Regions from separate parts of the Pseudarthrobacter sp. 05T312 genome, predicted to be linked through region 2. Evidence: predicted binding sites of a transcription regulator. Region 2 holds the regulator's gene; each other region holds the start of a gene.
What was found. The regulator LexA, encoded in region 2, represses DNA repair genes until DNA is damaged. The targets are predictions, from matches to a motif close to TCGAACANNTGTTCGA.
Positions count from the first base shown of each region.

Region 1: the regulator LexA is predicted to act here: its motif matches at 5,065-5,080, upstream of AC1DIP_RS09485 (shikimate dehydrogenase).
Region 3: the regulator LexA is predicted to act here: its motif matches at 5,453-5,468, upstream of AC1DIP_RS18370 (LexA family protein).

Region 1 covers NZ_JBFTLY010000005.1:78,625-88,624, forward strand. Annotated here, with positions in the region: gene AC1DIP_RS09465 (lyase family protein) at 1-758, opposite strand, end outside; gene pcaG (protocatechuate 3,4-dioxygenase subunit alpha) at 755-1,309, opposite strand; gene pcaH (protocatechuate 3,4-dioxygenase subunit beta) at 1,315-2,187, opposite strand; gene AC1DIP_RS09480 (bifunctional sugar phosphate isomerase/epimerase/4-hydroxyphenylpyruvate dioxygenase family protein) at 2,239-4,110, opposite strand; gene AC1DIP_RS09485 (shikimate dehydrogenase) at 4,110-4,991, opposite strand; gene AC1DIP_RS09490 (IclR family transcriptional regulator) at 5,145-6,002, opposite strand; gene AC1DIP_RS09495 (MFS transporter) at 6,233-7,552, shown strand; gene AC1DIP_RS09500 (ATP-dependent DNA ligase) at 7,669-8,754, opposite strand; gene AC1DIP_RS09505 (AEC family transporter) at 8,807-9,730, opposite strand; gene AC1DIP_RS09510 (aminotransferase class I/II-fold pyridoxal phosphate-dependent enzyme) at 9,883-10,000, shown strand, end outside.
Region 2 covers NZ_JBFTLY010000023.1:36,752-46,751, forward strand. Annotated here, with positions in the region: gene hflX (GTPase HflX) at 1-370, shown strand, start outside; gene AC1DIP_RS20745 (ATP-dependent DNA helicase) at 363-2,420, shown strand; gene lexA (transcriptional repressor LexA) at 2,469-3,203, opposite strand; gene AC1DIP_RS20755 (LysM peptidoglycan-binding domain-containing protein) at 3,557-3,907, shown strand; gene AC1DIP_RS20760 (histidinol-phosphate transaminase) at 4,027-5,145, shown strand; gene hisB (imidazoleglycerol-phosphate dehydratase HisB) at 5,207-5,833, shown strand; gene hisH (imidazole glycerol phosphate synthase subunit HisH) at 5,830-6,591, shown strand; gene AC1DIP_RS20775 (hypothetical protein) at 6,592-6,750, shown strand; gene priA (bifunctional 1-(5-phosphoribosyl)-5-((5-phosphoribosylamino)methylideneamino)imidazole-4-carboxamide isomerase/phosphoribosylanthranilate isomerase PriA) at 6,835-7,581, shown strand; gene AC1DIP_RS20785 (SseB family protein) at 7,603-8,487, shown strand; gene AC1DIP_RS20790 (MFS transporter) at 8,546-9,841, shown strand; gene AC1DIP_RS20795 (DUF1844 domain-containing protein) at 9,935-10,000, opposite strand, start outside.
Region 3 covers NZ_JBFTLY010000019.1:23,483-33,482, forward strand. Annotated here, with positions in the region: gene AC1DIP_RS18340 (PfkB family carbohydrate kinase) at 1-708, shown strand, start outside; gene AC1DIP_RS18345 (matrixin family metalloprotease) at 716-1,186, opposite strand; gene AC1DIP_RS18350 (hypothetical protein) at 1,272-1,559, shown strand; gene AC1DIP_RS18355 (ABC transporter substrate-binding protein) at 1,937-3,115, opposite strand; gene AC1DIP_RS18360 (lmo0937 family membrane protein) at 3,502-3,648, shown strand; gene AC1DIP_RS18365 (Y-family DNA polymerase) at 3,701-4,981, opposite strand; gene AC1DIP_RS18370 (LexA family protein) at 5,008-5,439, opposite strand; gene AC1DIP_RS18375 (Cof-type HAD-IIB family hydrolase) at 5,597-6,415, shown strand; gene AC1DIP_RS18380 (hypothetical protein) at 6,539-6,802, shown strand; gene AC1DIP_RS18385 (glycerophosphodiester phosphodiesterase family protein) at 6,844-7,680, shown strand; gene AC1DIP_RS18390 (hypothetical protein) at 7,677-8,030, opposite strand; gene AC1DIP_RS18395 (DUF6480 family protein) at 8,163-8,399, shown strand; gene AC1DIP_RS18400 (EAL domain-containing protein) at 8,466-9,530, opposite strand; gene AC1DIP_RS18405 (putative bifunctional diguanylate cyclase/phosphodiesterase) at 9,701-10,000, opposite strand, start outside.

The DNA.
Region 1 (10,000 bases), on a different contig from region 2:
CGGTTGGTGTGCCAGGGAGCCGCGGCCGGGGCGAGGCCCAGCTGGGCCGCCAGGGCGTCGGCCAGGGTGAACGGCGTGGCGTCGGAGCCAGCCGTCAGCACGGTTCCGGCAGCGAGTGTTCCCGCCGCTCCGCCGAACTGGACCGGGAATTCAAGGTTTTCCAGTTGGCGCCCTGCGGCAGCCACGCCCTGGAACCACTGCGCGGCCCGCAGCCCAAACGTATACGGAAGCGAATGCTGCGTCAGGCTCCTGCCCACGCACAGCGTGTCCGCATGCTGCCCGGCAAGGTGTGCCAGCGCAGCCGTGGTGCCTTTCAGGTCTGCCAGCACCGCGTGGACGGTGTTGCGGGCCAGCAGCATCAAGGCAGTGTCCAGCACGTCCTGGCTGGTCAGGGAGGTGTGCACGGCCTTTGCGGCACCAATTCCCGCGGCATCGAGCGCCGCTACGTTCTTCCGGAGGTCCGCCAGCAGCGGGATCACCGGGTTGCCGCCGCCTTGGGCGCGCAGCGCGATACCGGCCAGGTCGTAGCGCCCCGCCTCGGCGGCGGAGGCGACGACGGCGGCCGCACCGGCCGGTGCCAGCCCGGCCCGTTGCAGCACGGCGGCCCAGCCGGCTTCGACGGCGAGGATGGCCGCCAGCACGGCCCGGTCCCCCGTCAGCGCCGCCACCAACGGCGACGCTGAGACGGGGGTGAGCAGGCCGGCGTCGGCCTCTTCCGCGAAGGCGCGCAAGTCTCCCAAAGCGGCGGCGTGGGTCACTGGAAGTCCAGGAAGACCGTCTCGCCCTCACCCTGGAGGCGGATGTCCCAGGTGAGGCCGCCGTCGGCGTCGCGGCGGGCGATGAGCGTCTTGCGGCGCTCCGGGTCCAGCGAGCTGAGCAGGGGATCGTTGGCCAGTGCCTCGGTGTCCTCCGGCAGGTAGATGCGGGTGAACAGCCGGTTGGTCAGGCCGCGGGCGAAAAGGGCCACCGAAATGAACGGTGCCGCTCCCGGCTTGGTGGGGCCGGGGTTGACGGTAGTGAAGGTGAAGACGCCGGAGTTGCCCACGGCGCCGCGGCCCCAGCCGGTGAAGGTGTAGCCGTCGCGGACCAGGGAACCGGTGCGCTGGACAACCTTGCCGTCCGCGTCGGGCTGCCAGATTTCCAGGATGGCGTCCGGGATGGTGTGGCTGGCCCCGTCGTACACGGTGCCCTGCAGGCGGATGGAGCCCGGGAAGCCGGGAGGCAGGAGTTCGTTGTCCTTCTCGAACGGGAGCGCGTAGCCGTAGAAGGGGCCCACGGTCTGGCCGGGGGTGGGTACCAGCTTGGTCATCTTTCCTACTCCTCGTCGCCTTCGGCGCCGAGCGCCTCGTTTTCGGTCCAGGTGCGCTTCGGGCCAGTCAGGACGATGTCCCAGTTGTAGCCCAGGGCCCATTCGGGCTCGGTGATGCTGTGGTCATACGTGGCCACCAGCCGGTCGCGGGCGTCCTGGTCCACGATGGTCTGGTAGATCGGGTCCAGCGGGAACAGCTGGTCGCCGGGGAAGTACATCTGGGTGATGATGCGCTGGGTGAACTCGGTGCCGAACAGCGAGAAGTGGATGTGCGCCGGCCGCCACGCGTTCAGGTGGTTCTTCCACGGGTACGCCCCGGGCTTGATGGTGATGAACCGGTAAGAACCGTCCGGGCCGGTGATGCAGCGGCCAATACCCGTGAAGTTGGGGTCGATGGGTGCGGGGTGCTGGTCACGCTTGTGGATGTAGCGGCCGGAGGAGTTGGCCTGCCAGATTTCCACGAGCTGGCCCGCCACCGGGCGGCCGTCGCCGTCCAGGACCTTGCCGGAGACGATGATGCGCTCGCCCAGGGGCTCGCCGTTGTGCTGGATGGTGAGGTCCGATTCCAGGGCGTGCACGTCCTGGTGCCCGAAGGCCGGCGAGTACAGCTCGATGGTTTCCGGGTCCGCGTGCTGCAGGCTCTTGGTGGGGTGGCGCAGGATGCTGCTGCGGTACGGCGGGTAGTCCAGCCGGGGCTGGATCTCCGGCCGGCCGCCGTCCTTGAGCGCGCGGCGGTAGGCCTCGCCGATGGCGTTGATCTCTGCGCTGAGGTCCGCCTGCGACTCGATGGCCTTGTCCAGGGGCTGGTGGGCAGCCTTCGGTTCGGCCGGGGGCACGAGCTCCTCCGACTCCAGCTCGGCGTTGATGTCTTCCTTCACGGCTGGCTCCTTTCTGATCTGTTGGGTTTGTTGCGTCTGGGTGGTGCGGGTTTAAGTGGTGCGGTGCAGCGAGTCGTACTGGACCGCGTGCCGTACCGGGGCGTTCGGGGCGCCGTAGCCGTCGTAGCCGCCGCGGCGTTCGACCATTTCGAAGAACACGCTGCCCACGGTCGCGGTGTAGAAGTGCAGGAACTCGCCGTCGGCATCCCGGTCGAAGAGCAGGTTGAGCTCCTGCAGGGTGGCCAGGAATCCGGGTTCCAGGTCGAACCGGGCGTCCAGGTCCTCGTAGTAGTTGGCCGGGATCTGCAGGAATTCCAGGCCGCGCTCCCGGGCGGCCCGGGCGGTGGCCACGAGGTCCTCCACGGCGAAGGCGATGTGTTCCTGGTAGGTCTTGCGGGCCTCGTGCCGGGCCTGCTGGATCGGGGCGAGGTTCAGGACCAGCCGCACCGCGCCGTCGGAGGTCTGCATGACCTGCGAGCGCACCAGCCCGCTGGGGCTGGGAACCTCGGCGAATGGCTGCGGCTCCAGGGCCAGGGCGCTGGTGTAGAAGAGGACGGCTTCATCGAAGTGCTGCCAGGGCTGGGCCAGGTTGACGTGGTCGATGACCGCCGTGGTTCCGGCCGAGGGGTGTTCCAGCCCTTCGCCGAATTCGTGCGTCCAGGCCGCGGTGCCGTCCGGGCTGCCCTGGCAGAGGAAGATCTCGGTGGAGTCCGGCGCGGCGATGCCCTGGAACACTTCCTCGTCCGCCTGGACCTTGCGGGCCACCACGGGGGCCTTGAGCTGCTGGGCGCGGGCTGAGGCGATCACGGGGGAATCGACGTCGAATCCCAGCGCCGCGATGGCCGGCTCAGCGTGCTGCGCCGCCTGCTCGTTGATGATGACCCGGGCCTGCCCCATGGTCCACAGCTGCACGTCCTTGGTACGGTGGCGGCCTTCGAACTGGAACCCGAGCTGGCCCAGGAGCTTCTCCAGCTGGGCGGTATCGTCCGCTTTGACCTCGGCGAAGTTGAAGCCGGCGGGCTCGTTGACCTTGGGCAGCGTGGCAAGTTCCATGGGATAGCGACGGCGGAGCGCGGCTGCGGTGCCGGGTGCGGCTTCGGTGCCGGCGAGCCATTTGGCACTTTGCTCCTCCAGCCAGATCAGGGACCGCATGGCATCCACCGCGGTGCGCTCGACGTCCGACTGGCGGAAGACGTCGTTGAACACCTCGAGCGAAACCGGCCCGGTGTAGCCGGCGCGGACCACGTGGCCCATGAACTTGGCCAGCTCGAACTGTCCCTCGCCCGGGAACACGCGGTAATGGCGGCTCCAGGACAGGACGTCCATGGAGAGCTTGGGGGCGTCCGCCACCTGGACGAAGAAGATCTTTTCCGGGTTGATGTCCTCGATCGGGGCAGTGTCCCAGTCGCGGGAGAGGATGTGGAAAGAGTCCAGGCAGGTGCCCAGGTTGGGGTGGTCCACCATGTCCACCAAACGGTAGGCATGCTCGTAGTCGTTGACGTACTTGCCCCATGCCAGGGCTTCGTAGGCGACTTTGACGCCGTGGTCCCCCGCCAGGTTTGCCAGCTGCGCCAGCTGTTCGGCGCGGACGCCGTCATCGTCGATGGTGGCGGTGGCCACGTTGGAGCAGACCAGGATGGTGTCCATGCCCAGGCGCGCCATGAGCTTGAACTTGGCCTCCGCGCGCCGGAGGTTGGCCTTGAGCAGGTCCGGGGTGACGCCGTCGAAATCGCGGAAGGGCTGGTACAGGTCCAGGCCGAGGCCCAGGTCCGCTGCCATCCTGCGTACGTCCTCGGGGCTCAGCGGTGAGGTGACCAGGTCCTGCTCGAAGATCTCAATCCCGTCAAAGCCGGCGATGGCGCAGGCCTGCATCTTTTCCTTCAGGGTGCCGGAGAGGCACACGGTGGCGATTCCGGTGCGCATCAGGCGGCCACCGCCTCGGCGGCCACAAGCTCCAGGAAGTGGGAGCGCATGCGTTCCGGGTCAGCTTCCAGCCCGGTGAAGATCCGGAAGGCGTCGGCTGCCTGGCCCACCGCCATCCGGCCGCCGTCCAGGACCTCGCAGCCCTTGGCGCGGGCGCCGCGGACCAGTTCGGTGTCGATGGGGCGGTAGACGATGTCCGCCACCCAGTGCCGGGGCTCCAGCAAATCCATATCCAGCGGGACGCCCGGGTGGGCTGCCATGCCTACCGGCGTGCAGTGCACCAGGCCGTCGGCCACGCGCATCAGCTGCGGCAGCTCCGTCGTCGTGCGTGCCGTCACGGTGCTGTCCGGGAAGAAGCCTGCCAGTTCGGCGGCCCGCGCCGCGGCGCGCTGCGGATCCATGTCCACCAGGTCAAGGGATTGCACACCTGCGCTGAGGAGGGCGTAGGCGACGGCGGAGCCGGCACCTCCTGCGCCGAGCTGGACCACGCGGTCCAGCCGCGCGCCGGGCAGGCCGGATGCCAGGGCGGCAGCAAAGCCGGAGAAGTCCGTGTTGTGGCCGATGAAGCGGCCGTCCCGGATGACCACGGTGTTCACGGCACCGAGCCGCCGCGCGTCCGGGCTGACCTCGTCCAGGTGCTGCAGGACCAGCTGCTTGCAGGGATGGGTGATGTTCAGGCCGTTGAAGCCCAGGGTGCGGGCACTGTCCAGGATGGCGCCCACCGATTCCCCGGTCAGCCCCAGTTCCAGCAGGTCGATGGGCCGGTACAGGTAGCGCAGGCCCTGCACGTCACCTTCCCGTTCGTGCATGGGCGGCGTGAGCGATGGCGTGACGCCGTCACCAACCAGTCCCACCAGGTAGGACTCAGTTCGAATGCTCATGCGTGCAGCTCCTTTGGTACGGCACCGGGCAGGCGCGGACTCAGGCCGCGCTGCGGGGTGATAGGGATTACAGTACAACAGATGTTCACTTATCGCACTTATGTTCTTTATACGAACAAACGGGTGGCGAGAAGTGGGCGTGCGCCGAGCGCGCTATCGCTGCGGCAGCCGGGCCGCCAGCTCGGCGGCAGCCTCCTGCAGCAGGGGAACATGGGCGATCAGGTCCGCCAGGTCCAGCCGGAAGACGGGAACCGCCGTTGCCAGTGACGCGAAGGCGTGACCCTGGCTGTTGAGCAGCGGCACGGCAACCGCCCGCATGCCGGCCTCATTCTCTTCATCCATGACGGCGTACCCCTGCCGGCGCACCTGGGCAATCTCGGCCCGGAACGCCTCCCGGTCCGTGATGGACTTCCCGGTCAGCGGCTCAAGCGGCAACTCTGCGAGGAGCTTTTCGCGCTCCGCATCCTCGGCGAATGCCACCAGGGCCTTTCCGACGGCGGTGGTGGACAGGGATCCCAGGTGGCCGGGGTCGCTGGTCACCCGGAAAATCTGCGGGCCGTCCACCTTGCTGACAGTGAGATGGTGGAGGCCGTCGCGGACGCTGAGGATGGTTGCTTCACCGGTTTCGGCAGTCACCCTGCGCAATACCGGCATGGCCGTGCCGGCGAAACCGTGGTGGTTGGAAACGCGCTGGCCCAGCTGGAAGATCCGGAGGCCGAGGTGGTACCGGCGGCCATCCGGCTCGTAGTCCACGAATCCATCGCGCGCCAGTGATCCGAGCAGGCGGTAGGTGGTGCTGAACGGCAGTTCCGCCCGGCGGGATATTTCGGCGGCACTTGCACCGCGGGGCTCCTCCCCCAGCAGCACCAGCAGTCCCAGGGCTTTGCCCACCATGTCCGTGCGGTCCGCCGCCTTCCTGGCCCCCGCCCTGGTTGCACCCTCGGGCTCTTCGGCCAGCGCGGCTGGGTCCGGCTGAACGTCGTCGTTCATTGTGGCTTGGTTCACACTCATGCTTCGATATTGCCACAATGTGAGAGCTATTTCTAGATGGTGATTATTTTCTTGACAGGTGACTGTCCTCACAGTCATAGTTTCTGTATCGCACAAGTAGCTCCCACCATGTGGCTACCCCTGCCGGGTCTTTCTACCGGACTCCAGCCGCATCCCCGCCCGCACCAAGGCAACGGCGGCTGCGGACCCCAGATCCATCCGCGACAATGTCGTCACACCAAAGGAACACCATGAGCCAGACACTTCCGTCCGCCGGGGAGGGCGCCCTCACCCACGCCGGGACGCCCAAGAGGGCCGCCGTCGCCAGCTTCCTGGGCAGCGCCGTCGAATACTATGACTTCTTCATCTTCGGCTCCGCCGCAGCACTGATTTTCCCCACGGTCTTCTTCCCCAACGCCGATGCCAACGCATCCATCATGTCCTTCGCGACCTTCGGGTTCGCCTACGTGGCACGTCCCATCGGCGCGATCATCCTGGGCCACTTCGGCGACCGCGTGGGACGCCGGAAGGTCCTGATGTTCACCCTGCTGCTCATGGGTGCCTCCACCTTCATCATCGGCTGCCTGCCCGACTTCCACACCGTTGGCTGGTGGGCCCCGGCGCTGCTGGTGCTGGCCCGCCTTTGCCAGGGCCTCTCCGCGGCAGGCGAGCAGGCAGGTGCGTCCTCCATGACCCTGGAGCACGCCCCGGACAACCGCCGCTCCTTCTTCACCTCCTGGACCCTCACCGGCACCCAGGGCGGCCAGATCCTCGCGGCCCTGGTGTTCATCCCCGTCCTGGCACTGCCGGATGAGATCAAGTACGGCATCGGCTGGCGCATTCCCTTCTGGCTCAGCGCCGTGGTGGTCGTGGTGGCATTCCTCATCCGCCGCACCCTGCACGAGCCGCCCGCGTTCGAGGAAGCCCGGAAGAACGCCGAGATCGCCAAGCTTCCCGTGGCGGACCTGCTCAAGGGCCACTGGCGCGACGTCCTCCGCGTTATCTGCTGCGCCTTCATCGCCGCCGTCTCCACCGTGTTCGGCACCCTCGCCATCAGCTACGCCAAGACCGTGGCCGGCGTGGACGGCACCACCACCCTCTGGCTGGTCGTGGCCGCCAATATCGTGGCCCTGGGCACGCAGCCGCTCTTCGGAATGCTGGCGGACAGGATCGGCCGCAAGCCCGTCTTCATCTACGGTGCCCTGGCCAGCGCCATCCTGACCCCCGTGTTCCTGCTCAGCCTGGAATCCGGCAGCGTCGCGCTGATGTTCCTTGCCGCCATCGGCTACTTCTCCGGCGGCTATGCAGCAGCCAACGCCGTCTGGCCGTCCTTCTACGCCGAGATGTTCAGCACCAAGGTCCGCTTTTCCGGCCTGGCCATCGGCACCCAGCTGGGCTTCCTGATGGCAGGGTTCGCCCCGGCAATCGTCGCCGCCATGGGCGGCATCAAGCCCGGCGGCTGGGTCCAGATCAGCATCTTCACCGCCATCATCTGCGCCGTCGCAGCCGTATCCGCCCTGACGGCAAAGGAATCCTTCCGGACGCCCACCAAGCTGCTCGGCCTGAAGTAGGCCGTCCGCCGCGCACAGACTGGCCCGGTTTTCAGGCCGGAGAGCCCGCCATTCCCCCAAATGGCGGGCTCTCCCCCGTTAAAACCGGACCCGTCTGCGCGGACGCGCCGCTGCGGCTACCGGCCGGTCTCCAGCACCGAGGCGAGGTCGAAGTTCACCGGCTCCTCCAGCTGCGCATACGTGCAGGATTCCGGGTCCCGGTCCGGCCGCCAGCGGTTGAACTGGGCGGTGTGGCGGAACCGGTCGCCCTCCATGTGGTCGTAGCGGACCTCGACCACCAGTTCGGGCCGCAGGGGCACGAAGGACAGGTCCTTCCCGGCACTCCAGCGGCTGCCCTCGGCGTTGCGCGGCGTCCGTTCGCCCTCCTCCTGCTTGGCCCAGGCCCAGGGGTGGTTGTCGAAGTCCGTCACCAGCGGCTGCAGCTCCTGGAACAGCTCCTGCCGGCGCTTCATGGGGAAGGCGCCAATCACTCCCACGCTGGCCAGGCCGCCGTCGTCCTTGTAGAGCCCCAGCAGCAGCGAGCCGATGGCGTCCGGCCCGCTCTTGTGCAGGCGGTAGCCGGCCACCACGCAGTCCGCGGTCCGCTCATGCTTGACCTTGAACATCACCCGCTTGTCCGGCTCGTACCGGCCGTCCAGCCGCTTGGCCACGATGCCGTCCAGCCCGGCCCCCTCGAACTGCTCGAACCACTGCGCGGCGGTGTCCTTGTCCGTGGTGGCGGCGGTGAGGTGGACGGGCGCCTTGCTGCCGGCGAGCGCCTTCTCCAGCGCGGCCCGACGCTCCGAAAAGGGCCGCCCGGTGTAGTCGTCGCCGCCCAGGGCCAGGAGGTCGAAGGCCACAAAGCTTGCTGGAGTCTGTTCCGACAGCATCTTCACCCGGCTGGCGGCGGGGTGGATGCGCTGCTGCAGGGTATCGAAATCCAGCCGGTCCCCCGACGCCCCCACCAGGATGATCTCGCCGTCCACCACGCAGCGCGGGGGCAGGTTTTCCTTGAGCGCGGCCACCAGTTCCGGGAAGTAGCGGGTCATGGGTTTTTCGTTGCGGCTGCCGATTTCCAGGTCATCGCCGTCACGGAAAATGATGGACCGGAAGCCATCCCATTTGGGTTCGTAGCTGAGGTCTCCGGTGCCGGGGATGCCGTCGATGCCGCTGACGGCCTTGGCGAGCATGGGCGGGACGGGCGGCATCACGGGAAGTTCCATGTGCCCATTCTTGCCCGGCCGGCGGCCCGGGCGGTAGGGCGGCGCGCCCGCTTCAGGCCGCCAGCAGCCACACGACCAGCACCAGCGCCGGTGCAGCGGCCGCCGTGGAGAGCAGGATGGTCTCCCGCGCCACGGCCACCCCGCGCCCATACTTGCTGGCGAACAGGAACACGTTCTGGGCCGAGGGCAGCGCAGCCATGAGCACCACCCCCAGGAGCATGTGGTGGTCCAGGTTGAACAGGAAGCGTCCGACGACGTATGCCACGGCAGGCATCGCAGCGGACTTCAGCGCCGTGGCAGTGAGGATTTCGGCCGTGTGCCCGCCGCTCCGGAGCATCCTGGTGCCGCGCAGCGACATGCCGAAGGCCAGCAGCACCACCGGGACAGCAGCACCTCCGAGCAGGGTGAGCGGCGCCATCACCGGGGCGGGCAGCTCCACGTGGAACGCCGCCAGGACCACACCCAGGAGCGAGGCGATGATCATCGGGTTGCGGAAGGGCTGCGTGAGCATCAGCCGGGGCGAGAACCGGCCGGCTTCCGAGAGGTCCAGCAGGGTCAGGACCAGCGGGGCGAACAGGAGGAGCTGGACCAGCAGGACCGGGGCCACCGGGGTTGCATCCCCCAGGGCATAGAGCGTGATGGGGATGCCGATGTTGTTCGCGTTGACGTAGGAGCCGGCCATGGCACCCACTGCGGTCTCGGCCAGGGGCCGCCGGAACCAGATCCGGCTGGCGGCCACGTATAACAGCGCGGTGGCCGCCGCCGTGATCATGGCCAGCGGAACATAGGCGGAAAAGACCACGGACAGGTCCGATTTCAGCACCACCGTGAACAGCAGGACCGGGTTGGTGATGAAGAAGGCGGTGCGGGTCAGGGCGTTGATGGTGGGTTCATCGCCCAGGCCGCAGCGCGCCGCAAGGTATCCGACGGCAATGACGACGCCGATCACCGCCAGTCCGATCAGCACACCGCCCACGTGGGGTACTTCCTTCCCGTTCCGCCGTGCACCACCGCAGGAAGGCAGTACTACAAGTTCACAACTTATCGAATAAGGAGCGCTCTGCCAGCACGCGTCCACGGACTGGCCTTCCCCGCCGCCCGTCGTCGTGCTTTGTGAAAAGATCAACCATGCGCGCCATGCAACACTCCAGCAAACTCCGCAATGTCCGTTACGAACTCCGCGGTCCCATCCTTGAGGCCGCCAAGAACATGGAGGCTGAAGGGCACCGGATCCTCAAAATGAACC
Region 2 (10,000 bases):
GGTCCGGAAGGTCTTCAGCGAAGTCGACGCGCGCAAGGTGCCGGAGATCATCGTCCTGAACAAGGCCGATGCGGCGGACCCCTTTGTGGTGGAGCGGCTCAAGCAGCGCGAGCCTCGGCACGTCGTGGTTTCGGCCCGCACGGGGGAGGGCATTCCGGAACTCCTGAAGGCCATCAGTGAGTCCATTCCGCGGCCATCGGTCAAGATGGAGCTGCTCATTCCGTACGACCGCGGGGACCTGCTCAGCAAGCTCCACGAGTCCGACGCCGAAATCCTCAGCCTGGACCACGTTGAGGCAGGCACCAGGGCTGCCGTGATGGTCCGGGAGGGCCTCGCGTCTGAACTGGAACCATTCGTCGTCAATGACTGACCCCGCGGCCGGCGAAGCTGCGCAGACGGCGGGCGAGCAGTTCGTTATTGAACTGCTCGACCGCGCCGTCGCCGGCATGGGCGGACAAAGCCGCACCGGACAACACGAAATGGCCCGCCAGGTGGCCCGGGCCATCGAAACGGGCAACCACTTGTTGGTCCAGGCAGGCACCGGCACCGGCAAATCGCTCGCCTACCTGGTGCCGCTTATCGCCCATGCCCTGGAAAGCAACAAGCCGGCCCTGGTGTCCACGGCCACGCTGGCATTGCAGACCCAGATTGTGGGCAGGGACCTGCCCCGGCTCCTGAAGAACATCACGCCGGCACTGGACCGGCCGGTCAAGGTTGCCCTGGTCAAGGGGCGGTCCAACTACGTTTGCCGCCACAAGCTTGAAGGCGGGTTCCCGTCAGAGGAGCCCTCGGAAGGTCAGCTCTTCTCCCTGGGAGAGGACACCAGCGTTCCACATTTCGCTGCTTCCGTGGGCGGACCATCGTCGCAGCTTGGCAAGGAAGTGGTGCGGCTCCGCGAATGGGCTGAAAAGACAGCCACCGGCGACAGGGACGAGCTCCTGCCGGGTGTGACCGACCGTGCCTGGCGCCAGGTTTCCGTGACGTCGATGGAATGCCTGGGGGCACAGAAATGCCCAATGGCCGCCGAATGCTTCAGCGAACTCGCCCGCCAGGACGCAGCCGACGCCGATGTGGTGGTGACCAACCACGCCATGCTGGCCGTCAGCGCGTTCGAGGGACTCGCGGTCCTGCCCGAATACGACGTCGTGGTGGTGGACGAAGCGCACGAACTGCAGGACCGGGTCACTGGCGCCGTGTCCGGACAGTTGTCCGTGGCTATGGTCCACGCTGCCGCTTCGGGTGCCCGGAAACATACCGCCATCACCGTTGATGCCCTGAACGCCGCAGCTGCAAACCTGGAGCTGGCTCTTGCCGGCGCGCCGAACGGTCTGCTTCCCAACGGGCTGAACGATGAACAGCTCGACTGCGTGGACCAATTGCGTGAAGCGTGCCGGGCCGCGTTGTCCGATTCCAAAGGAGACAGCAACACCACAGCCGACGGCGGGCGGCAGCTGGCGCGTTCCCGGCTGATGCTCATCCTGGAACTCTGCGAAAGGCTCATTGCTGCACGCGAGAACCGCGAAGTGGTGTGGTTTTCCCGCGCCAGCACCTTCGACCCCGGCCAGGGATACTCACCGCCCGATGACAGTGCACCGGTGCTGATCAACATAGCCCCACTATCCGTCGCCGGGAGGCTGCGGGAGGGGCTTTTTGCGGACCATACCGTCGTGCTGACCTCTGCCACCCTGGCCATTGGCTCCGCCTTTGAACCGGCGGCCGGGGGACTGGGCCTGGTAGGCGACGGAGCCCCCAGCTGGACGGGCGTGGATGTTGGCTCGCCCTTCGACTATCCCAAACAGGGCATCCTCTACGTCGCCGGCCACCTGCCCAAGCCCGGCCGCGGCGTGTCACCGGAAGCGCTGTCAGAACTCGAAGCACTCATCAAGGCATCCGGTGGGGGCGCCCTGTGCCTGTTCTCCTCGCGTCGGGCCGCCGAAGAGGCCGCCGATGCCCTCCGGCCCAAGCTCAATATGACTGTTCTCTGCCAGGGCGAGTCGACCATGACCGCCCTGGTGAAGCAATTCGCCGACGAACCGGACACCTGCCTCTTCGGAACCATGTCCCTGTGGCAGGGCGTCGACGTTCCCGGAGGATCCTGCCGGCTGGTGGTGATAGACCGCATCCCCTTCCCGCGGCCGGACGATCCCCTCATGACGGCGCGTTCGCGTGCCGTGGCGCAGGCAGGGGGAAACGGCTTCATGTCCGTTTCCGCCACCCACGCGGCCATCCGGCTTGCGCAGGGCGCCGGCCGCCTGATCAGGTCTACCGGGGACAAAGGGGTGGTGGCTGTCCTGGACTCACGGCTGGCCACCGAACGCTATGCGGGATTCCTGCGCGGGGCGCTGCCCCCGTTCTGGGCCACCACCGATCGCGCCAAGGCGCTGGCTGCGCTCACCCGGCTTGGTGCAGACGCTTCCTGAGAAACCGCCGGACAACGCCTGCGCGGATGCCGCGCAGGCGTGCGCAGGCTAGAGCGAACGCAGGACTGAGACGACCTTGCCCATGATGGTGGCGTGGTCGCCCAGGATTGGTTCGTACTGCGTGTTCTGGGGGAGCAGCCAGGTGTGTCCGTCGCGCTGGCGGAACGTCTTCACGGTCGCCTCGTCGTCCAGCAGGGCAGCAACAATGTCCCCGTTGGCAGCGTCAGCCTGCCGCCGCACCACCACCCAGTCGCCGTCGCAAATGGCGGCGTCCACCATGGAGTCACCGGCCACCCTCAGCATGAAAAGTTCGCCCTGGCCCACCAGCTGGCGGGGCAGCGGCATGACGTCTTCCACGAGCTGTTCGGCGAGGATGGGGCCGCCGGCGGCAATCCGGCCCACCAGCGGAACCATGGCCGTATCCAGCGCGGTGGGCAGTTCGGTGACCGTGGCGCCGCCGCCCGCAGCCTGCGGCGCAGGAGACGCGCCGGCGCCTTTGCCCCCGCCGTCGAGCGTGAGCGGCATCAGCACTTCCATGGCGCGCGGCCGCTTGGGGTCGCGGCGCAGGTAACCCAGCTTCTCCAACTGTGAGAGCTGGTGGGTCACGCTGGACAGGCTCGCAAGGCCGACGGTATCGCCGATCTCGCGCATGGAGGGCGGATAACCGTTCTCGTTGACCGAGCGCTGGATGGTTTCGAGGATCTTTTTCTGCCGTGGGGTCAGGCCCTTGGCTGTCCTCTTGGATTGCGGGGCGGTCCTGCCCCCGGCGGCTGCTGCTGCCATATTCGCCAATGCCTTTCGCTTGCCGCCGGATCTTCCGTGTGCCGCTGTTCCACAGTGCCGCCGGAAGGACTCCCACTGTCATTGTCAGACCCTGCTGTTCAACTTCAGTGGTGGATGTTCTGTGGTTTCAAAACTAGGCCAGCCACATTGCTTTTTCAAACATTTGTTCTAGCGAGTCTCGACAATGTTCGTTGATAGGTGCTAAAACTTAACAAGCAAAGTTCGAACATGTGTTCTAACCAGCAGGTGCCCCATTCGAATACGCGGCCGGGAGAAGTCCGGCGCGATATGAACGGCAAGGCAGCAGCGGGCGGACACCCGGGCAGCACGGCAAGTCCAGGAGGGCTTAGTTCATGTCAGCTTTATCTCTTCACCAGGTTTCACCTTCGTCCGCACCCCTGCGGCTGACCCGCCGGGGGAGGATCGTCCTGATCGGAGTTCCGCTCGTGCTCCTGGCTGTACTCCTGCTGTCGCTTTCAGGCCTCTTCCACTCCCCGGCCAAGGCCTCGGACTCGGCCGCCGACCTTGCCGTGACGCCCACCGTCACGGTGACCGTGCAGTCCGGCCAGTCGCTGTGGGCCATTGCGGGCGCCGTCGCTCCGGACCGGGACGCCCGCGACGTCGTGGCGGACATCGTCCAGCTCAACAACCTTGACGCCGGCACCGTCCTTCCAGGCCAGCAGCTGTTCGTTCCCACGCACTGAGTAGCTGCCACGGCGATCCGTGTGGTGCGCTGCAGGCACCGCCTCGCTCCTGGCCGTGCCCGGAGCGAACAGGAACCGTCACATTTTCCGGCGGTTGCCGCGGCAACTAAACTGTTCAGGTGAACCAGCAGCTAGAACGTCTGAACCGGCTTCCCCTCCGCAGCAACCTTCGCGGACTGACTCCCTATGGGGCTCCCCAGTTGGACGTCCCCATCCTGCTGAACGTCAACGAAAACACCCATGGTGTTCCTGCCGATGTGCGGGCCGCCATCAGCGCCGCCGTTACCGAAGCCGCCGCGGGCCTCAACCGCTACCCGGACCGCGAGTTCACAGCGCTCCGGAAGGCCCTGGCGGAATACCTCGGGCATGGGCTCGACGAAACCAACCTTTGGGCAGCCAACGGTTCCAACGAGGTCCTGCAACAGATCCTCCAGGCCTTCGGCGGTCCAGGGCGCACGGCCCTTGGCTTCCCGCCCACGTACTCCATGTACCCACTGCTGGCCAGTGGAACGGACACGCAGTACATCACCGGGGAACGCTCGGAAGGCTACGATCTCAGCGCTGAGTCCGCAGCCCGCCAGGTCAAGGAACTGCAGCCGAACATCGTGTTCCTCTGCTCGCCCAACAACCCCACCGGGACCGGGCTTGGGCTGGACGTCGTGGAGGCCGTCTACGAGGCCGGTGCGGACAGCCAGGCCATCGTCATAGTCGATGAGGCGTACCACGAGTTCGCGCACGACGGAACGCCCAGCGCGCTGACGCTCCTGCCCGGCCGTGAGCGGCTGATCGTGTCCCGCACCATGAGCAAGGCGTTCGCCCTGGCGGGGGCCCGGCTCGGCTACATGGCTGCTGCACCCGAGGTCACCGACGCCCTGCGCCTGGTCCGCCTGCCGTACCACCTGTCCGCCATCACCCAGGCCACCGCCCTGGCCGCACTCGAACACCGCGAAGCGCTCATGGCCGACGTCGAGGACATCAAGAAGCAGCGGGACCGCATCGTGGCCGAACTGACCAGGATGGGCCTCAAGCCCGCCGCGTCGGACTCCAACTACGTGTTCTTTGGCGGCCTGGAAAATCCGCACCAGGTCTGGCAGGAACTGCTGGACGCGGGCGTGCTCATCCGGGACGTGGGCATCCCGGGCCACCTCCGGGTCACCGCAGGCACTGAGGCGGAAACCACAGCCTTCCTCACGTCCCTGGAACGCATCCTTGCCGGCCACGCCGCGCTTCACGCCTAGACTTGATACTGCGGCGCTGGTCGCCTTGAACCACTCCTTCTCCCACTAAGGATCCTTCACCATGAGTCCAACCGGATCGAATACGGCTGCTGCCCGGACCGCCCGCATGGAGCGTGCCACCAGCGAGTCCTCCGTACTCGTGGAGATCAACCTCGACGGAACCGGCGTATCGGACATCGATACCTCGGTGCCGTTCTACGACCACATGCTGACCGCCCTGTGCAAGCACTCGCTGATCGACATGACGGTCAAGGCCACCGGCGACACCCACATCGACGTCCACCACACCGTGGAGGACGTCGCCATCACTTTCGGCGAGGTCCTCCGGACTGCCCTGGGCAACAAGGCAGGCATCCGCCGGTTCGGCGAAGCCACCGTGCCGCTGGATGAGGCCCTTGCCAATGCGGTGGTGGACGTGTCCGGCCGCCCGTATCTGGTGCACGGGGGTGAGCCGGCGGGCCAGGAATACCACCTGATCGGCGGCCACTTCACAGGGTCCCTGACCCGCCACGTGTTCGAGGCCATCACCCTGCACGCCGGCATCTGCCTGCACATGAACGTGATTGCCGGCCGGGACCCGCACCACATCGTCGAGGCACAGTTCAAGGCCTTTGCCCGCGCCCTCCGCGCCGCCGTCGAACCGGATCCCCGGGTTGAGGGCATCCCGTCCACCAAGGGTGCGCTGTGAGCGGGCAGGTCCTGAAGGACGGGGCAATCATCGACCCGTCGGCGTCGCGCAGGCTGCCGTCGCCGGAGGGCAAGCCCACGGTCACGGTGCTGGACTACGGGTCCGGGAACGTCCGCTCGGCCGTGCGCGCGCTGGAACGTGCCGGCGCGGAAGTGGTCCTGAGCGCCAAGCCGGAAGACGTGCTGAACGCGGACGGCCTGGTGGTGCCGGGCGTCGGCGCGTTCGAGACCGTGATGCGCGAGCTCAAGGCCGTGGACGGCATCCGGCTCATCGGCCGGCGCGTGGCAGGCGGCCGCCCGGTCCTTGGGATCTGCGTGGGCCTGCAGGTCCTGTTTGAAGCCGGCGTCGAACACGGCACCGAAGCGCAGGGCATCGGCGAATGGCCGGGCAAGGTGGAGGCACTCCCCGCCGAAGTTGTTCCGCACATGGGCTGGAACACCGTCAAGGTCCCCGAAGGCTCGAAACTCTTTGCCGGCGTCGAAAACGAACGGTTCTACTTCGTGCACTCCTACGGCGTGCAGGAATGGAACTTCGACGTCATCCAGCCCCGGATGGCGCCGCCCCTGGTTACCTGGTCCGAGCACGGCGGACCGTTCATCGCCGCCGTAGAAAACGGCCCGCTCTGCGCCACCCAGTTCCACCCCGAAAAGTCCGGCGATGCCGGTGCGCGGCTCCTGCGCAACTGGGTGGAAGGCCTGCGCAAGCCGGCCGCCGCTGACTCCGGCGCCCCGGCCGCCGACGCCGGCAGTGACGCCTAGATGTGGCCCGTACTCCTGACGGGCCTCGCCGGCCTGCTGATTGGCGGCGGCATCTCGTTCCGGCAGCAGCGCAAGCCCCTCTGGACCCAGGTGGCCTTTTATGTCCTGGCCGCCATGTCGCTGGTCGCCGCCTACCTGCTCACGCTGCCGGCCGGCTGATCCAGGGGCTCCGCGGCGCTGCCTGAGCGCGCCGACTTCCACCCGCCTTTGCCCGAAACCGAAGAACCAACACCGAGGATGAGTATGACCACCGCACATGACCTGCCGGTACTTGAACTGCTGCCTGCCGTCGACGTCGTCAACGGCCAGGCCGTCCGGCTGGTCCAGGGCGAGGCAGGAAGCGAAACCAGCTACGGAACGCCCCTCGAAGCGGCGCTGAACTGGCAGCAGCAGGGCGCCGAATGGGTTCACCTGGTGGACCTTGACGCAGCGTTTGGGCGTGGCTCCAACGCCGACCTGCTCCGCGAGGTGGTGGGCAGGCTGGACATCAAGGTGGAGCTCTCGGGCGGCCTCCGCGATGACGAGACCCTGGAAGCAGCCCTCGATTTGGGTGTGGCACGCGTCAACCTCGGGACCGCGGCACTGGAAAACCCGGAGTGGACTGCCCGGGCCATCGAGCGCTTCGGCGACAAGATCGCCGTCGGCCTTGACGTCCGGGGGACCACCCTGGCCGGCCGTGGCTGGACGAAGGAAGGCGGGGACCTGTGGGACGTGCTGGGCCGCCTCGAAGAGGCCGGCTGCGCCCGCTATGTGGTGACCGATGTGACCAAGGACGGCACCCTGCAGGGCCCGAACGTTGAACTCCTGCGCCAGATGGTGGAGAAGACCGGCAAGCCCGTGGTGGCCTCCGGCGGCATCTCCAGCCTGGACGACCTCAAGGTCCTCCGCTCGCTGGTTCCCCTGGGCGTCGAAGGCGCCATTGTGGGCAAGGCCCTCTACGCCGGAGCCTTCACGCTGCCCGAAGCCCTCGACGTCGCCGGCCGCCGCTAGGCGCGGGGAAGCAGCCCGGCCATGCCCAGCTCCGAAGAACCGGTAAACCCTCCCGCCCGCCACCTGCCCGGACACATCGCGGCGGCGCTGGCAGGCGCCGGTGGTGCCACGGACTCCGCGGGCCAGCCATGGGCCGGCCGCAGCCTCGCCGGTGAGGACGCAAAGATCCACAACTTCGAGGACGACGACGGAACGGCCGACGTCGGCTACCTCGCCGCAATTGCCGCGCTCCGCCAGGGGCGGGGCGACGAGGCTGACGTCGTTGCGTCGCTGGCCACGGCCCGGGTTTTCATTCCCATCGTGGCGCAGCTGGCTGAAGAGGCAGAAACAGAGCACGGGCTGCACGCTGACAAACAGGCGGATATGGCGCTGGTGACGCTGAAGGCTGCGGACGGACGGACTGCGCTGCCGGCCTTCACGTCGGCGGACGCATTGTCCGCCTGGCATCCCGAAGCCCGTCCGGTGGCCGTCTATGCCGCCCGCGCGGCGCTCTCGGCCGTCGCCGAAGGGGCAGAACTCCTGGTCCTGGATCCGGGCGCCGACGTGACGTTCGTGGTGCGCAGGCCCGGTGTCTGGGCCCTCGCCCAGCAGCATGGCTGGACCCCTTCCTACGGTGACCAGGAGCTGGCCGCCGAAATGGGCACCGCTGCCGCCGGCTTCGCGGCTGTCCGCGGCATCGAGCTGCTGCCCGGCAGGGGAGTGGCCGCCATGGCCGCCGACGGCTCTGTTGTTCCAGGCGGTGGTGCCGGGCCGGAGCTGCAAGTGGTGCTGTACCTTGAAGACGGCCTCGACGCTGCCGGTGTGCAGGAGCTGGTGGCCGGCCTGCAGGCGGAGTGGTCCCGGAATGTATTGTTTGGGGAGCGCGTCGATTCCCTTGAAATCAAACTGAGGCGCGCGCCCGACTAGCCGCCAGCCGGATGGGTGATCCCCGCCGGGGCTGCGGCGCATCCGAAGGACCGCTTTCGTGAATTTCGCTCTCTACCGGGAGTTGCTTGCCGTTCGGCCCATCCGCCGGCTGCTGCTGGTGGGCATGGTTGCCCGGATCCCGCACTCGGCCGCCGGCGTTCTGCTCACCCTGCACATCGTCCTCACCCTGGGCCAGGGCTATGCCGCCGCCGGTGCCGCCGCGGCCGTCATGACCATCGGCATTGCGCTGGGTGCGCCGTGGCGTGGCAGGCGCGTGGACACCGTGGGTCTTCGGACCGCGCTCATTCCATCGGTGATCTCGGAGACGGTGATCTGGTCGGTGGTGCCCCACGTGTCCTACCAGTGGCTCCTTCCGCTGGTCTTTGTGGGCGGCCTGCTCACGCTCCCCATCTTCAGCGTGGTCCGTCAATCCCTGGGCGTCCTGGCGGAGGGCGAGCAGCGCCGCACCGCGTTTGCCCTCGACGCCATCACCACCGAAGTGGTCTTCATGATCGGCCCGGCCGCCGGCGCCGTGGTGGCCACCAGCGGCTACACCACCGCAGGACTCACGGTGGTGGGCGTTTCGACGTCGCTCGCCGGCCTGTTCCTCATGTGGTTCAACCCGCCCACCCGCAGCGAGGGCCTGAGCCTGGAATGCGCAGAGGATGAGCAGCATGCTGCCGAGGCCGCGGTGGTGTCCACGGCCCCGGCGCATGTGCAGGAAGCCGCTGCCGAACTGGCGCCCGCCGGGGCGGCCACCAGCGCCGCGCAGGGCCTTCGGGGAAAGCTGGCGGGCGGCTTTTCCTGGTTCACCGCAACAGTCGCAGCCCTCTTCGCCGTAGCGGCCGGCGCCGGAATGGTCCTCAGCGGCACCGACGTCGGCATCGTCGCTGCACTGGAAATCGGCGGCCACCAGAGCGAGATCGGGATCGTCTTCGTCTTCTGGTGTGCGGCTTCCGTGGTGGGCGGTTTGATCTACGGGGCCATGCACCGGCCCGTCCCGCCCATCTTCCTGCTGCTCGGCATGGCCGCCCTGACCCTGCCCATGGCTTTCGCCCACGACACCTGGACGCTGGCCCTCGTCTCCGTCCTGCCCGGGCTGCTGTGCGCCCCCGTGCTGTCCGCGGCCTCAGAGAAAGTGGCGGACCTGGTGTCCGAGGAGCGGCGCGGGGAGGCGATGGGCTGGTACGGCTCCGCGTTGACCGCCGGAGTTGCGTTCGGTTCGCCGCTGGCCGGGGTCTTCATCGACGTCATGGGCCCCTCCGGCGGTTTCGTTTCCGTCGGAGCCGCCGGCGTGGTGCTCTGCGTCGTAGGGCTTGCGCTCCAACAGCGGCGCCGCCGGCCGGCCGCCTGAGCGGTCCCGCCCAGCCGTGGAGTTAAAGCGCGACGGCGGGACACCCGCAAAGGGGGTGTCCCGCCGTCGGACGGTGCCTGGGGGAGTTGGGCTTTAGTTGACTGCCCCGGTGTACTTTTCGCCCGGGCCCTTGCCCGGTGCATCCGGAATCAGTGACTC
Region 3 (10,000 bases), on a different contig from region 2:
ACCGCACTGATTGACGACGACGGCGCCGCCACCTACACCTTTGACCTCGCCTGGGAGCTGCCGCACCTGGCAGACCGGCTTGGCTTCATGCTGCAGGGAACCACCCTGCTGCACACCGGCTCCATTGCCACCATGCTGGCGCCCGGGGCCACCGACGTGCTGGCCGCCGTCGAATACGCCCACCCGTCCGCCACCATCAGTTTCGATCCCAACTGCCGGCCCAGCATCATCACGGACGTGGACTTTGCCCGGCGCCAGGCCGAAAAGTTCGTCACGTTGTCCGACGTGGTCAAGGCCTCGGACGAGGACCTGGCCTGGCTTTACCCGGGACAGGACGTGCTGGATTCGGCCCGCAAGTGGCTGGCACTCGGCGGGGAGGAAGGCCCGGCGATGGTGGTGGTCACCCGCGGTGCTGACGGGCCGTGGGGTGTGTGCCGGGCCGGCGAAGCCGCCATTCCCGCCCCACAGGTGGAGGTGGCGGATACCGTGGGGGCCGGGGATTCTTTCATGGCGGCCCTGCTGTCCGGCCTGGTGGACCGGGAGCTGGACGGCGCCCAGAACCGGCAGGACCTGCGCGACCTTCCCGTCGAGGGACTCTCCGAACTCCTGGCACACGCCGCCCGCGCGGCCGCCGTCACGGTGTCCCGCCCGGGCGCCAACCCGCCGACCCGGGAGGAGCTCCACGGGGCAGAAGGGGAAGGGGCTTAGTGGGGCGCTAGAGCTGCGGGACGCAGGGGCCGCTGCCCAGCAGGGCCAGCCCGGCGCGGTCACCGGCAGCGAAGTCCCGGACGCCCATGTTTTCGGCATACATCAGTTGGGCCGGATCGTTGACGTGGTCCAGGCCCAGCACGTGTCCGAGCTCGTGCATGATGATGGCGCGGACCTCGGCGGCGCCGTCCGGCCTGCCGGCGATGATCCCGGCAAGGTCGGGGGCATCAAGGCGCACCTGCCCTGCTTCGAGGACCAGCGGCTGGCCGGGGACCTCCACGTAGGCGCTCCCGCCGAGGCTGGCGACGTTCCCTGCAAGGCCGGGGGTCTCAACAGGCGTTGACCAGGCAATGAGAAGCGGCACCCACCGCTTTCCGTAGCGGTCCGGCTGGAACGCCGACCGGTCATCTGACGGCGCTTCCGTCGTCGGTCCGTCATCGACAAACTGGAGCCCGGAGGCCTGGGAGACTGCTGCCACAGCCTCCCGGATCAGGACGTCGCCACCAGGCAGCGCGTTGTCCGGACGGACAACATAATGGACCGGGCGGCACGGGTCGTACGCAATGACCGGCTGGCTTGCCCTCGGCGACTCCTGCAGCACAAAGGCGGTGGAGCCTGTGCTGGCCGGCGGCGTGCCCAAGGGCGCGGAAGCGGCTTCATATCCCGGCGGCGGCATTTTCGCCCCCGGCAGGTACGGGGCCACGGCAGGAAGGACCAAGCGGTCGAAGAGCGCCGGTGAAAAGTACAAGCAGGCAACCAGGGCGATCCCCAGGACCGTCCGCACCCGGATGGACCGCCTGGACCAGCTCCGCGTCCCGGGCCGTCCCCGGAACTTCTTCCGGCGCCGTTGAGAGGGGGTGGGGGCCCGCCAGGGTGAAGCAGCCTCCGCCCTGCCGTACGCTTCGTCGATGGCCCATTGCGGGATGCGTCCGCTGGGGGAACGCCGGACGTTTGGCGGGGCGTAGCCGTCCGGCCCGTCCTGTTGCGAATCCCTGCCATTTCCGTAACCGTGCACCGGCATCCCCCTAGTCCCGGCCGCCTGCCGCCGGCCAACCCTCCCAGCCTAAAGGCGGGTTGCCCGGTCCTGCCGCGGGAAAGGCGCAGGATTCAAGCAAGAAAGACGGCCGCGCCGCTTCCGGGCCGAAGCGCACCCGACGGCCCCATCGATTGCTCCGTAGATGCCGTTATGGGGGCTCAAAAGGGCGTTGACGGAGCAATCGATGCGCTTTTACTCCTGCCCGAGCCCGGCGGCGGAGGTCTTCACGGTGGAGACACTGTTGAGGGCCCGCAGGTCGAAGATCCCGTTGATGTCGGCCTGCTTGGTGGTGCCAGCGGTGACGCCGTCGGCCAGGAGCTTCTGGTAGGTGCCGGCGAGCGGGTCCACCGTGAACACAATGTTCTTCAACGAGCGGTCAATGACGTCCGCCGTCAGTTCGGCGCCGGCGGCTTCCTTGAGGGCTGAATTGATCACGGTGGCCTTGTCGGAGGCTGATGCGCTGTTCAGCCACTCGACCGATTTCGCGTGGCCCTTCAGGAGCGCCTTCACGGTGTCGGGATGGTCGGCGGCGAACTGCCGGTTCACGATCAGGATGGTGGTGGGGAATTCGCCGGGCTTGCCGGACAGCGAACCATCCCACAGGTCCTTTTCATCCACCAGCACCCTGGCTCCGGCGTTCAGCACCAGCCGTGACGCCCACGGCTCAGGCAGCCACGCGCCGTCGAGCTTTCCGTCCTGGAACAGCTTGAGGGTCTGGGCGTTCTCCGTGGGGTTGATGGCCACGTCACCGCTGCCGTCCACGTTTGTTTTGTATCGCTGGGATGAAAGCCACGCGCGCAGGGCCACGTCCTGGGTTCCGCCGAGCTGCGGGGAGGCGAGGGTCTTGCCCTTGAGGTCGGCGGCGGAGGTGATGTCCGGCTTGACCACCAGTTGCGCTCCACCGGCGGCGGCGCCGGCGATGATGTTGACCGACTGGCCCTGGCTCTTCACGAAGGAATTGATCGCCGGGTTGGGTCCGATGTAGGTGGCATCGATGGCGCCGGCATTCAGGGCCTCGATGGCTGCGGGACCGGCGTTGAATACCTGGGTGCTGAGCTTGGTGCCGCCGAGCTCATCCTTGATGAAGCCTTTGCTGACGCCCACGAGGGCCGGCGCGTGGGTGACGTTCCCAAAGTAGCCAAGCTTCAGCTCGGCCGCTGGGTTGCCGGCAGGCGCGCCCTCCTGCGTGGCCGCAGGGGCGCTGCTGTTAACCGAGGAAGCGACGGCGGCACCCCCGCCGATGAGGGCCAGGACGGCTGCCGCGATTCCGATTTTTAGGCCACGCGGGCGGGCGTATTTAGCGGGCTGCCCGGCAACGATCCGGGTTGAACCTTGCTGCGTCTGCGGATTCTTGTCCTGCGGGTTGGCCATGGGAACTCCTCTGCTGGGGGCGGATGCTGAGACGAGGTTACGGACGGCCCGGCGGCCCCACAATCAATCCCGTAGCGGGCGTTCACGGGACGACGCGAACGCTCAACGCGGCGTCGCAGAGGGTCAAGAAACGTCCCGGAACGTCTTATCCGCGGCCCCGCGGATGCCAGGTAATAAGACACGTTCCTATTTCCATTTGATAGGCCGTTTCCAGTTGGCACTTCCTGAAATATGGTGATAACCATCACGTCACGTGGGCGTGAATAACAGATGTGGCATGGGGGCCCGGAGCGAGAGGCAGGGGTGGATTCCTTACGGCCGGCTTTTTGTGCAGCGCCGGTTTGAACAATCAGCAATTCGAACAAAAAACAATGTAGGAGATTCTCATGTTGCTTTGGATCGCTATTATCATCGCCGTTCTCTGGCTCCTCGGACTGCTCGCAAATATTGGCGGGGGCCTGATCCACATCCTGTTGGTGATCGCCGTGGTGGTGCTGATCTTCCACTTCATCCAAAACAGGTCCCGGGCCTAGCGCCAACAGGTTTCCGCCGCCCGCCCTCCGGCCGGCGGCGGAAACCGGGGCCTCAGGCCGCCTTGACCACGGGGAGTTCGTCCCAATGCGTGGTGTACCGGGGCGAGCGCATGCCCCGTTTCATGGTCCAGTCCAGGCCGGATTTGATGCCGGCGTGTCCCAGCCCTATTGAGCCGCGCCCGAAGCGATGGCTCACATTCTCCAGCAGGGGGCCGATGCCGCGTTCCTCGTGCCGGTTCTCGAACGGCGCCAGCGGTGGCTGGTTGCCCGTGGGCCGAAGGTCGGTGAGCATCAGGCCCGCCTTGGCGTACTTCAATCCTTCTTTGATGTTTGGCAGCAGCGCGTGCGCGGCCCGGGTGAGCAGCAGCGGGTCCGCGGTGGGCATGGGCAGCGGGACGCAGACGGACGGATAAGCCTGCTCGTTGTCCCGGAAGGGCGAAGTGGCAGCGAAGGCTGTCAGGACCTTGGCCTGCAGCCCGTGCTTGGACAGCCTGGCACTGGCCTGCTGCCCGTAAACGCTGAACACCTCCCGAAGTCCGGCGGCTGTTGTTACCGGAGTGGCAAAGGAGCGGGAAAAAATCAGCTGGTCCCGGCCGATGCGCTCTTCCTCCATGGGGATACAGGGCGTGCCCCGCAGTTCCAGGACGGTGCGCATCAGCACCACCGAGAACTTGTCCCTGATCACGACTGGATCCGCGCCGACCAGGTCCTGGACCGTGAAGATTCCCAGCACGTTGAGCCGTTTGGTGAGCCGGCCGGCAATGCCCCAGATCTCGTCCACAGGCAACCGGGCCATTAGCAGTTCCCGGACGTCAGCCGGTACCGCCTCCCAGAGGCAGACACCGCCGAAAGCGGGATTGTTCTTGGCCCACTTGTTGCAGAGCTTGGCCAGGGTCTTGGTGGGGGCGATGCCCACGCAGACCGGCACCCCGACATGCCGCCGCACCGCCTCTTTCATCCGGCGGCCCAGCACCAGGAGGTCGTCCGGGCTGCCCTTTACGCCCAGGAAGGCCTCGTCGATGCTGTAGACCTCCAGCCACGCCGAGTACCTGCCCAGCAGCTCCATGACCCGTGAGCTGATGTCGCCATACAGCTCATAGTTGCTGGACTTAGCCACCAGGCCCCACTCCTTGGCCCTCGGCGCAAGCTTGAACCACGGCTCGCCCGTGGCGATGCCAAGGGCCTTCGCCTCGGGGGAGCGGGTCACCGCGCAACCGTCGTTGTTGGACAGCACCACCAGCGGGCGGCCTTCCAGCGAGGGGTCGAAGGCGCGTTCGGCGGAGGCATAGAAGCAGTTGACGTCCACGTGCGCGATCTGGGGCATCTGCCGCATGGGGACCGGCTTAGGCACTGCGCTCCCTAGACATGATGCAGGCACCTGGTGGCCACGCCCCAGATGGTGAGCTCGGACAGTGCGGGTACGCGGATGTCCGGGTACTTTCGGTTCTCCGCCTGCAGCACCACGCCGGTGCCGGTGATGCGCAGGCGTTTGACCGTCAGTTCCCCGTCCAGCACCGCGATCACCACGGACCCGTCCTTGGGTTCAAGGGCGCGGTTGACGATCAGCTCGTCGCCGTCGCTGATGCCTGCTCCTTCCATGGAATCCCCGGTCACCCGCACCACGAAGGTGCTGGTGATGTCCTTGATCAGGTGCGCATTGAGGTCGATCCGTCCGTCGAAATAGTCCTGGGCGGGCGACGGGAAGCCAGCTGCGACCGCCACGGGCGAGATCAGCACCGAAAACAATGAGGCGCCCGCATCTACCACGCGGGGACCGATAATAACGCCCACAACACACCTTTATTCGAATATATGTTCGATAGGTTCAGTGTAGCCCCGGCGACTGACATCGGGCACCCAGGCGGAGGCGCCTGAACCAGGGCGGGCGCCTCCAGCCTTGGGCCGCTGCGCGGACGACGCCGGCCCAACCCCCACGTAGACTTGCAGGATGCGGTTGGTGGCAAGCGATATTGACGGAACGATCCTCGGACACGACGGAAAAATCAGCGACCGCACCATCAGGGCCTTCCACGCCTGCCGCGACGCCGGCGTCGAACTGGTGTTTGTGACCGGCCGCCCGCCCCGCTGGCTGCACCCGCTCGAAGAGCAGTTGGGCCACACCGGCCGCGTGATCTGCTCCAACGGTGCCGTGGTCTGGGACCTCGAGGCGGACCGCCTGGTCTCCGCGCGCACCCTGGCCATCGACACCGTCCTGGAAGCCCGCCGCATCATCAAGGCACTCCGCCCGGCTGCGCTGTTTGCCGCCGAAACGCTCGCCGGCTTCCATCTGGAACCGGGCTTCATCGAAAACGAATCCAGCGAACTCCTCGCCGAGTTCACCCCCGCCCCGCTGCGGGACACGCTCACGGACGAGGACGCCGTAGTCAAATTCCTCGCCATCGTCCGCGAGGGCACCCCGGACGACTTCCTCGCCGAGGTGGCGCCCGCCGTCGAACACCTGGCCGCCACCACCCACTCATCACCGGGCGTTGCCATGCTGGAACTGTCCCTGCCCGGCGTGAACAAGGCCGTCACCCTCGCTGAATACGCGGGCGCACTGGGCATCGACGCCGCCGACGTCGTGGCCTTCGGCGACATGCCCAACGACATTGAGATGCTCCGCTGGGCCGGCCACGGCTACGCGATGGCCAGCGGCCATCCGGATGCCATCCGGGCTGCGGGGCAGCAGGCGCCGCATTTTGACGACGACGGCGTCGCTCAGGTTCTGGAGGCGCGGCTCGCCGCGCTGGGCGTCCAGTTCTCCTGACCCTGCCGTGCGGGTCCGGCACCCCCAACTTCACAGCTTGCGCTCACCTGGCGTTTACCTTCCCGCCGTAGCGTGAAGCGTGGAGAGCAGGCACCCTCCCGCCGGCTCGATAAGGGGGCAACCATGGCAAGAAACGTCAGGCAGCACGCGGCCGACGCGCCGCTGCGCAAAGCAACGCCCGCTCCGCACTGGAAGCAGCTGCGCCAGGGGGACCGGGTCCGGGTCCAGTTCGCGCCCGGGTTTGAGGCGGGCGGCGTGGTGGACACCATTACGGCGGACCACACCGCGGTCTGGGTCCACCTGGACGCCGGCCGCGGGCGCACCCTGCTGCACTGCGGCGATGGCGTGGACATCGTTCCCTGCGGCGAGACCGGCTGCCTGGACTGACGGCGGGTTCCACCCGCGGACGCTGGCGGTAGGCTCGCAGTGTGAGCCTGCCTTTCTTTGAGCACCCTGACGACGCCGGGCGGCAGCTTCCCATCGGGATGGCCCACCGGGGATTCTCGGCTGAGGGCCTGGAAAACTCCATGGCCGCATTCCGGGCCGGCGTCGAGCTCGGTTTCCAGTACCTCGAAACGGACGTGCACACCACCGCGGACGGCGTGCTGCTGCTGTTCCATGACGAAACCCTGGACCGCGTCACGGACGGCAGGGGCAGGGTGGCTGAACTGCCCGCTACGGAGGTGGCAAAAGCCCGGATCAACGGCCGGGAACCCATCCCCACGTTCGACGAACTGGTTGCCCAGCTTCCCGACGCGCGCCTGAACCTGGACGTGAAGGACTGGCGCTCAGTCCACAGCACTGCTGCCGCGATCGAGCGGCACCAGGTACATCACCGCGTGCTGGTCACCAGTTTCTCGGACCGGCGGCGGCGGGCTGTACTCAAGCTGCTCAGCCGCCCGGTGGCCTCGTCGGCCGGGGTAGCCTCCAACGCCTTGTTCACGCTGCTGGGACCCATCCTTCCCGGGCCGGTATTCCGCCTGCTGATGCGCAGGGTCCTCAGGGACGTGGATGCCCTGCAGGTGCCCGTCCGCTACGGGCGGGTTCCCGTTGTCACCCCGGGCTTCATCCAGCGCGCGCATGACCTGGACCTGGTGGTGCACGTGTGGACCATCAACGATGCGGGCGAAATGCACCGCCTCCTCCAGCTGGGCGTGGACGGCCTCGTCACGGACCGGGCGGACCTGCTCCGCGATGTGCTGCGCACCCGCGGCCTGTGGCCCACCGGCCCGGGGGGCGATGGCACCCCGGGTGCCGCCGGCTAGGCGCGGTCCTCTTCGGTGGGCGCCGTGGCGTCCCCAGCGAGGCCGTCGTCGTCCGCTGCCCTGTCCTGCTCCCCGTCACTGTGCGCAGCGCTGCCGCCTGCCTCCTCGGCGTCCCCACCCAGCGGGCTGCTGGAGACCGGGTCCGGGGAGGCTGCCGTATCGGGGCCGGGCGCCTTCTGCTTCTCCGCCTCCATCGCATTTGAGCCTTCGCTCAGCGATGAGTGGACTTCCACGTCATCGTTCGGGTCTGCCGGGTCGGGCACATCCGTCTTCTCCGTCGGTTTGGATGTCCCGGCCAGGTCCTCCATGGCGTTTTCTGCTGCCTTGCCGATGCTGTCGCCGATTCCCATGTGACTGCTCCTTCCGACATTGCGTGCCGCCCGCCCCGCGGCGTTCCGGCCCTACTCCTCCAGAATTATCAGCATGCTTACAATTAGTCCAGTGCTGGGGAAACGAACCGCAGCCGGAGAGGAAGGAAAGCAATGAGCACTTACCATCCGGAAAATGACCCCGCCAACCCCGACCGCCCGGGGAAGGACCAGGCGGGCGCCGCCCAGCCCGGCCTGGCCGAGGAGCGCAGCAGGGAATCTGCCGGCTCACCGAACCCGGATCCGCTGGAAGGCAATATCACCGGCCTGGAGCCTGGCGGGGGAGTCCCGCCGGGGGAGACGCCGCCGGCGGAGGGCCAGATGAGCAGGGACCAGGGCCACTCCGAATAGCGCCTGGACGGTCAGCGGCGCGGTGGGCATAAAGCGCGCCGCCCCGCGGCCTGCCCCCACGTTGTTTCAGGAAGATTCTGCGCGCCGGCGGACGGCTCGTGATTCCGGCTGGCCCGCCAGCTGCCGCTCCAGTCCGTCCACGTCGAGGCGCGTATTCCAGCTGGCCCAGTCCTTGGGCCGCACCGAGGGCCGGCCCAGCAGGTACCCTTGGCCGGCGCTGATGCCGAGCTCGGTGAGGACCTTGAGCTCACCCACGGTTTCGATGCCCTCGGCCACCAGGGTGATGCCGATCTGGTCCGTGAAGTCCACCAGGCAGGCAGCCAGTGCCCGCTGCAGTCCGTCCTTGTCGACGTCGCCGATCACGTTCCGGCCCACTTTGAGGAAGTCGGGCCGCAGGTGGATCATGCGGGACAGCGCGCCGGCTCCCGTGTGGGTGTCATCGACCGCGATGCGCAGCCCTTTTTCCCGGAGCGGATTGATGGCGGACAGGAACTGCAGGTATTCCTCTTCCGGAATGTCCTCGGTCAGTTCCAGCACCACCCGGTGGATGGGAAGTTCAATGTGGTCGAACAGTTCCGGCAGCCGCGGGTCCATGCAGGACGTGGGCGAAATGTTGAGCGACACGTACAGGTTCGCGGGCAGGTCCCGTGCGGCCGCTGCCGCGGATCCCAGGGCAGAGAACTCAAGGTTGGCACCCAGGCCCACGGCGGCGGCCTCGGCAAACCACAGCTCGGCGGCCGCGCCGTCGTCGCTGACGAAGCGGGAGAGCGCTTCGGCGCCCACCACCGCTTTCCCTTCCAGCCCGTAGATCGGCTGGAAGGCGGTCATCAGCATCTGGTTTTCGAGCAGCGCACTGATCCGGGAGGTGCTGCGGATTGCATCCAGCTGCTCCGCAAACTGCGGCGGAAGCGCGGGCGGCGTCAGTCGCATCTCCCTGGCAGCCTCCAGGGTTTCCACCATATTGGCGTCGCTGCGCCGGGTCTCGAGGAGATACTCCAGGAGGGCCCGTTCGGGCACGCCGGGATTCTCATCGAGGCTGTTGCTCAGCCGCTGCCGGACGGCGGCTCCCGCAGGATCCGTATCCGCCAGCACGGCGGCGATAATTCCCCATGCCTGTACCCGAACCGACATTAGCAACGCCCCCAGTTGACGAAGTAATGACCTGATGGTCCAAAAATGTTCAAATGTCCAAACGCCTTATAAAAGAACGGTGCTGTCAACCTGATTTCCAGGGCGGCGAATAAGCAGACACCGCACGCTGATCGTATAACGGCGGCCGGAAAAGCGCAGTAGTTTTTGCGTTACTGGTTAGCGCTTTCCTGCTGGTCAGCCAGCAGTTCCGGAATCTGTTCCGGGGGAACGGGGCGGCTGAAGTAGTAGCCCTGGGCGCTCCGGCAGCCCAGGCCGCGCAATATGTCGGCCTGCTCCGCCGTTTCCACGCCCTCCCACACCGCTTCCAGCCCGCACGCCCGCACCAGTTGCAGGACTGCCGCCACCAGGGCGGGCTGGTTGGGATCGCTTTCCAGCCCGGTGATCAGCGACCGGTCCACCTTGACCCGGTCCACCGGCAGCCGGCGAAGGTAACTGATGGAGGAGTAGCC